2 regions of the Pseudomonas sp. NPDC007930 genome follow, and region 2 is predicted to be linked to the other one. Evidence: riboswitches for the same ligand, from Rfam matches in the RefSeq annotation. Region 2 holds a riboswitch; the other holds the start of a gene.
The links. A riboswitch is a leader RNA that binds a small molecule or an ion and turns the genes downstream of it on or off. The one in region 2 is predicted to bind cobalamin.

Region 1 (3,548 bases), on a different contig from region 2:
CCTGCGCACCCTCGGCTGGCAGCCGGGGCCCAAGGAGAACGAGCGCGACGCCCGCGGCAAGTACAAAGACCACAACGGCTCGGGCATCGATTTTTTGTACATGCACCGGCACATGCTCGGCATCGCCCGCACCATGAACGCGCCGCCGGCCTGGCAGCACTTCCCGTTGCCGGTGCCGATGGCCGAGACCGACCGGGTAGGGTTCATCCGTTACTTCGAAAACCACGAAGCGCGTTCGGCGCCGCCCACCTGGCTGGCGCCCAACGACGAGGCCTACAGCATTGGCGTGGCGCGGATCAAAAGCCGCGACACCTTCTTTGGCAACTTCCAGGTCTGGGAATCGCGCTTTCGCGACCCGCACTACCTGGCCAGCATGACCCTCGGGCAGTTCGGTTCGGAAATCGAAATGACCCTGCACGACTGGCTGCACATCTGCTGGGCAGCGGTGCCGCGCGACCCGAGCAACGGCGTGCCGCAGCCGTGGGCGCGGGACCCGGCGGACTTCTCCGAGCATTGGTTCGCGCAAAGCAACGACTTTCTCGGCGACCCGTTTTCCTCCCATGTGAACCCGGTGTTCTGGGGCTTCCACGGCTGGATCGACGACCGCATCGAAGACTGGTACGACGCCCACGAGCGCGCCCACCCCGGTGAAGTGCAGCGGGTGGCGCTGGGCGATGTGCCGAACTGGTTCGCCAAGGGCCGCTGGGTGGAGATCGACGACCCCTGGCTGGGCCCGGTCAGCCACGACTGCGCCGCCGGCCCCGGCATGTGGATCGACAAAGCCGTGGAAAAAGACCTCGAAGTGATGAAAATCGCCCTGCGCACCACGGCGCTGGAGCGCAACCGCCTCGGCGACACCCTGACCCAGGCCAAGCGCCGCCCGTGGTACGCGCGCAACCTGCCGGGGATGCAGGAAACCTGACACCGCCTGGCCGCGCGGCTTGCCCCGGCGGCCAGCTGCGCGTAGCCTTGCGCGTTCGAGGTACCCTTGCGCGCAAGGGTCAATAGGGAACGCGGTGCCCCGCAGTGGGCAAAGCCGCGGCTGCCCCCGCAACTGTAAGTGGTCCATACCCTGGCCAAGCCACTGCGCCCACCGCGCGGGAAGGCGCCAGGGCCGGCGCAAGCCAGGCCACGAGCCAGGAGACCTGCCTCGTACACTTATCTTTCAACCGGGCGGGGTGATCCGGTGGCGAATGCCTTCCTGCGGGCGCCCCTGGCGGCCCGGCGGTAGCCATGGCGCCGCGCCCGCCGCGCAGCCAAAGGGCACCTGATGAAAACGCTGGCCAAAACCCCCGTCACGATCGTTACCGGCTTTCTCGGCTCGGGCAAAACCACGCTGCTGCGCCACCTGCTCGACCACGCCCAGGGCCGGCGCATCGCGGTGATCGTCAACGAGTTCGGCGAGCTGGGCATCGACGGCGACCTGCTCAAGCAGTGCAGCATCGGCTGCAGCGAAGAAGAAGCCAACGGCCGCGTGTACGAGCTGGCCAACGGCTGCCTGTGCTGCACCGTGCAGGAAGAATTCTTCCCGGTGATGCGCGAACTGGTGCAGCGCCGCGGCGACCTCGACCACATCCTCATCGAAACCAGCGGCCTGGCCTTGCCCAAGCCGCTGGTGCAGGCCTTCCAGTGGCCGGAAATCCGCAACGCCTGCACGGTCGACGCGGTGATCACCGTGGTCGACAGCCCGGCGGTGGCCGCCGGCACCTTCGCCGCCTACCCCGAGCAGGTCGACGCGCAACGCCAGCAAGACCCAAACCTTGACCACGAGTCGCCACTGCACGAGCTGTTCGAAGACCAACTCGCCAGCGCCGACCTGGTGGTACTGAACAAAGCCGACCTGATCGCCGCCGAAACCCTCAAGCAGGTTCGCGAGCAGGTGTGTGAAGAACTGCCGCCGGCGGTGAAAGTGATCGAAGCCAGCAACGGCCGCCTGCCGCTGGAAGTGCTGCTGGGCCTGGGCGCGGAATCCGAAGCGCACATCGACGGCCGCGCCACCCACCACGACAGCCACCACGGCGACGGTGAAGACGATCACGACCACGACGCCTTCGATTCCATCTCGCTCGACCTGCCCGAGGCCGACGAAGGCAAGCTGCTGGCGGCGCTGACCAGCCTGGTGCTGCGCCACGGCATCCTCCGTGTGAAGGGCTTCGCGGCGGTGCCGGGCAAGCCGCTGCGGCTGCTGGTGCAAGGGGTGGGCAAGCGTTTCGACAAGCACTTCGACCGCCCCTGGAAGGCCGGCGAGGCGCGCGTCACGCGCATGGTGCTGATCGGCCAGGAACTCAACGAAGCAGCCCTGCGCGGTGAGCTGCTGGCCGCGTTGCAAGGCTGACCGATGCACCTGTTGCGCACCCAGCCGGGCGGTTTCGTGCCCGACGACAGCATTGCCGACCTCGGCCAGACGCCCGCGCGGCTGGTGATCCTGTGCAGCGGCGATTCGCACCTGGCGCTGCTCGCCGAAGCCGCCCGGGCGTTGCCCGAGGGCTACCCGAGCCTGCGCCTGGCCAACCCGATGCAGGTGCAGAACCACGCCTCGGTCGACCTCTACGTCGACCAGGTGCTGCGCCACGCCGAGGTGGTGGTGGTGTCGTTGCACGGCGGCGTGAGTTATTGGCGCTATGGCGTGGAGCAACTGCTGGCGCTGGCCGAGGCCGGCGTGCGGGTGCTGTTCGTGCCCGGCGACGACCGCCCGGACCCAGAGCTGGCGGCCCTGTGCAACGTGCCTGGCGAAGACGCCGAGCGGGTGTGGCACTACCTGCGCCAGGGAGGGCTGGGCAACGCCCACGGGCTGTACGGCTTTTTGGCCGACCGCTACCTCGGCTGCCCGCAGCCCTGGGCCGAACCGCAGGCGCTGCCGCGGGTGGCGCTGTACCACCCACGGCTGGCCACGCCCACCCTGGCCGCCTGGCAGGCGCAGTGGCAGGCGGGCGCGCCGGTGGCACCGATCCTGTTCTACCGCTCGCACCTGCAGGCGGCCAACACGGCGTTCGTGGATGTGTTTTGCCAGGTGCTGGCCGAGCACGGGGTGAACCCCTTGCCGATCGCCGTGGCCAGCCTCAAGGAGCCCGCCTGCCTGGCCCAGGCCGAGGCCTGGATGGACGAGGCCGGCGCCGCAGTGGTGCTCAACACCACCGGTTTTGCCCTGAGCAACCCGGAGGCGCCGCACCTGCGCCCGCTGCGCCGCGACATCCCGGTGCTGCAGGCGATCTGCGCGCAAAGCAACGAGCCCGACTGGCTGGCCAACCCCCAGGGCCTCGGCCCGCGTGACCTGGCCATGCACATCGCGCTGCCCGAGCTCGACGGCCGCATCATCGGCCGGCCGATCAGCTTCAAGGATTTAGCCTGGCGCAGCGAGCGCAGCCAGAGCGACGTGGTGTGCTACCGCGCCCACCCCGAGCGCATGGCCTTCATGGCCCAATTGGCCAAGCGCTGGGCGGCGCTGGCCAGCACCGCCAACGCCGATAAACGCATCGGCCTGGTGCTGGCCAACTACCCTACCCGCGACGGCCGCATCGGCAACGGGGTAGGGCTCGACACCCCGGCCG
Region 2 (3,548 bases):
CCAGCAGCGGTTTGCCGGCGCCGTGGTGGGCGCGCAAGGCGGCCAGCATCGGTGCGTTGGCGGCCAGTTGCTGGTGGTGCAGCTCCGGGTAACCGCCGGGCAGGTACAGGGCATCGCAGCGCGGCAAGGCGGCATCGCGCAGCGGCGAGAAGAAGCACAGCTCGGCGCCCAGCGCGCGCAGCACGTCGAGGTTGGCGCGGTAGATAAAGGCAAAGGCGGCGTCTTGCGCCACGCCGATGCGCTGGCCGGCCAAGGCCTGCGGCAGGCTCTCCAGCGCCGGTGCTTCGAAGCACACCGGCGGCGGCAGCAGGTGCTCACAACTGGCGGCCAGCGCGGCGGCGGCGGCGTCCAGGCGTTGGTCGAGGTCGGCCAGCTCATCGGCCTGCACCAGGCCCAGGTGGCGGCTGGGCAGCTCGATCGCGCTGTCGCGCGGCAGCCCGCCGTACCAGCGCAAGCCGGCGGGCAGGCTGCCTTCGAGCAACTGCCCGTGGCGCGCGCTGCCGACGCGGTTGGCCAGCACGCCGGCAAAGGGTAAGTCGGGTTGGTAGCTGGCCAGGCCCAGAGCCAATGCGCCGAAGGTTTGCGCCATCGCCTTGCCGTCGATCACCGCCAGCACCGGCACACCGAAGTGGCGGGCCAGGTCGGCGCTGGAGGGGGTGCCGTCGAACAGCCCCATCACCCCTTCGATGAGGATCACATCGGCCTCGCCGGCCGCCTGCCAGAGCAACCGGCGGCTTTGCTCGGCGCCCACCATCCACAGGTCGAGCTGGTACACCGGCGCGCCACTGGCGCGCTCGAGGATCATGGGGTCGAGAAAGTCCGGCCCGCACTTGAACACCCGCACCCGCCGGCCTTGCTGGCGGTGCAGGCGGGCCAAGGCCGCGGTCACGGTGGTTTTGCCTTGGCCGGAGGCCGGCGCGGCCACCAGCACGGCCGGGCAATGGCGCGCGTGGGTCACAGTTCCACGCCCTTTTGCGCGCGAATGCCGGCGGCGAACGCGTGCTTGACCAGGCCCATTTCGGTCACGGTGTCGGCCAGCTCGATCAGCTCGGACTTGGCCGCGCGGCCGGTGACCACCACGTGCTGCATCGGCGGGCGCGCGGCGAGGTCGGCCATGACCTGGTCGAGGTCGAGGTAACCGTGCTTGAGGGCGATGTTCAGTTCATCGAGCACCACGAACTGCACGGCGGGGTCCTGCAGCATTTCTCGGGCCTTGGCCCAGGCTGCCTCGGCGGCAGCGATGTCGCGCTGGCGGTCCTGGGTTTCCCAGGTAAAGCCCTCGCCCATCACGTGGTAGCTCACCTCGGCCGGGAAGCGCCGGAAGAACAGCTCTTCGCCGGTGCTGTTGCGGCCCTTGATGAACTGCACCACGCCGCAGCGCATGCCGTGGCCCAGCGCGCGGGCGAGCATGCCGAACGCCGAGCTGCTTTTGCCTTTGCCGTTGCCGCCGAGCACCAGCAGCACGCCGCATTCGTCTGGCGAATTGGCGATGCGCTCGTCGATCAGGGCTTTTTTGCGCTGCATGCGTGCCAGGTGGCGCGCGTCACGGTCTGGGGTGTCGCTCATGGGGCTCTCCGCGGCGGCGCGGGGGCGTGCACCGACGCGCGCCCACACGCGGTGGCCGCTGGCTGTCGATGCCGCTCTCACCCGCGCGGCCTTGGCTGTAATGAATGAGGTTCAGGCCGGTCTCCGGGCTGATGAGCGGCGTGCGATCAAGGCACACCCAGGCCGGCCGCCTTCCCGGTTTCCCAGTGGCATGTGGCAGGCGTTGGCTCATTTACCGTTGCGGGGGCAGCGCCGGTTTCGCACCGGCTTCCCTGTTTCACCCGGGCAAGCCGGGCACCTGAAACGAACCGCGAAGGTTAGAGCCTGGCGCTGCCAGCGTCAATCGAATGAACCCAAACGGGCCGGCGGCTTTCCTATGTTTCACCCCCGCGCCGAACAAGGACTGCCACCATGCGCCACGCCCTGTTGCCCCTGAGCCTGCTGATCGCCGCCAGCGCCCAGGCGGCCACCCCTTACGCCCCTGGCTTTGGCCCCAACCCAGAGCTACCCGCCCCGCAGAAGTCGCTGATCCCGACCATGAACATCGCCCCGGCGGTGGGCTGGCCGGAGGGCGCCAAGCCGCGGGCGGCGCCCGGCACCCAGGTGGCCGCCTTCGCCGAGGGGCTGGACCACCCGCGCTGGCTGTACGTGCTGCCCAACGGCGATGTGCTGGTGGCCGAAACCAATGCCCCGCCCAAGCCTGAAGACAACAAGGGGGTGAAGGGCTGGGTGGCCAACAAGGTGATGAGCCGCGCCGGCGCCACGGTGGCCAGCGCCAACCGCATCACCCTGCTGCGCGACCGCAACGCCGACGGCGTGGCGGAAACCCGCTCGATTTTCCTGAAGAACCTCAACTCGCCGTTCGGCATGGCCTTGGTCGGCAATACCCTGTACGTGGCCAACGCCGATGCGCTGGTGAAGTTCAAGTACACCCCGAACGCCATGTACCTCAATGGCACGGGTGAGAAAGTGCTCGACCTGCCCGGTGGGCCGATCAACCACCACTGGACCAAGAACGTGATCGCCAGCCCCGACGGCAAGAAGCTGTACGTGACCGTGGGCTCGAACAGCAACGTGGGCGAGAACGGCCTGGCGGCCGAGGAAGGCCGCGCGGCGATCTGGGAAGTCGACGTTGCCAGCGGCCAGCACCGGGTGTTCGCCTCGGGCCTGCGCAACCCCAACGGCCTGGCCTGGAACCCGCAAAGCGGGCAACTGTGGACGGCGGTGAACGAGCGCGACGAGATCGGCAACGACCTGGTGCCGGACTACATCACCTCGGTGAAGGACGGCGGCTTCTATGGCTGGCCGTTCAGCTACTGGGGCCAGCATGTGGATGAACGGGTCAAGCCGGGCAACCCGGACCTGGTGAAAACCGCCCTCGCCCCAGACTACGCGGTGGGTGCGCACACCGCGTCGCTGGGGCTGATGTTCGCCGAGCAAAACGCCCTGCCGGCGCCGTTCGGCAACGGCGCGATCATCGGCCAGCACGGCTCGTGGAACCGCAAGCCGCACAGTGGCTACAAGGTGTTGTTCGTGCCGTTCAGCGGCGGCAAGCCCAGCGGCGCGCCGATCGACCTGCTCACAGGCTTTCTCGACAAGAGCGAAAACGCCTATGGCCGGCCGGTCGGGGTAGCCAGCGACCACAAGGGCGGGGTGCTGGTGGCCGACGATGTGGGCAACAAGATCTGGCGGGTGAGCGCTGCCCAGTAGGGTGCCTTTGAGGGCCTCTCGCCCGGCACAGCCGGCCTCCCACCGGTTCTGTGTTGCCTCTTAAATCAACTACTTACACAAAACTGGTGGGAGGCCGGCTGTGCCGGGCGAGAGGCCCTGACGCCTGGCACGCCTTACAACCCCGCGACGATCTCCCGCAGGGCCGCCGCCGGGTCTGCCGCCTGGCTGATCGGCCGGCCGATCACCAGGTAGTCGGAACCGGCATCCAGCGCCTGGCGCGGGGTGAGGATGCGCCGCTGGTCATCCTGCGCGCTGCCCGCCGGGCGGATGCC

Region 1: linked by a shared signal. The riboswitch ahead of cobW (cobalamin biosynthesis protein CobW) and the one ahead of cobO (cob(I)yrinic acid a,c-diamide adenosyltransferase) in region 2 are both predicted to bind cobalamin.

Annotation. Positions count from the first base shown of each region.
Region 1 is NZ_JBIBKC010000011.1:123,012-126,559, reverse strand. Features, by position in the region: gene ACFZCE_RS20520 (PvdJ/PvdD/PvdP-like protein) at 1-922, shown strand, start outside; cobalamin riboswitch at 964-1,168, shown strand; gene cobW (cobalamin biosynthesis protein CobW) at 1,271-2,335, shown strand; gene cobN (cobaltochelatase subunit CobN) at 2,339-3,548, shown strand, end outside.
Region 2 is NZ_JBIBKC010000019.1:28,021-31,568, reverse strand. Features, by position in the region: gene ACFZCE_RS24140 (cobyrinate a,c-diamide synthase) at 1-958, opposite strand, end outside; gene cobO (cob(I)yrinic acid a,c-diamide adenosyltransferase) at 955-1,566, opposite strand; cobalamin riboswitch at 1,663-1,862, opposite strand; gene ACFZCE_RS24130 (PQQ-dependent sugar dehydrogenase) at 1,957-3,255, shown strand; gene pyrF (orotidine-5'-phosphate decarboxylase) at 3,390-3,548, opposite strand, start outside.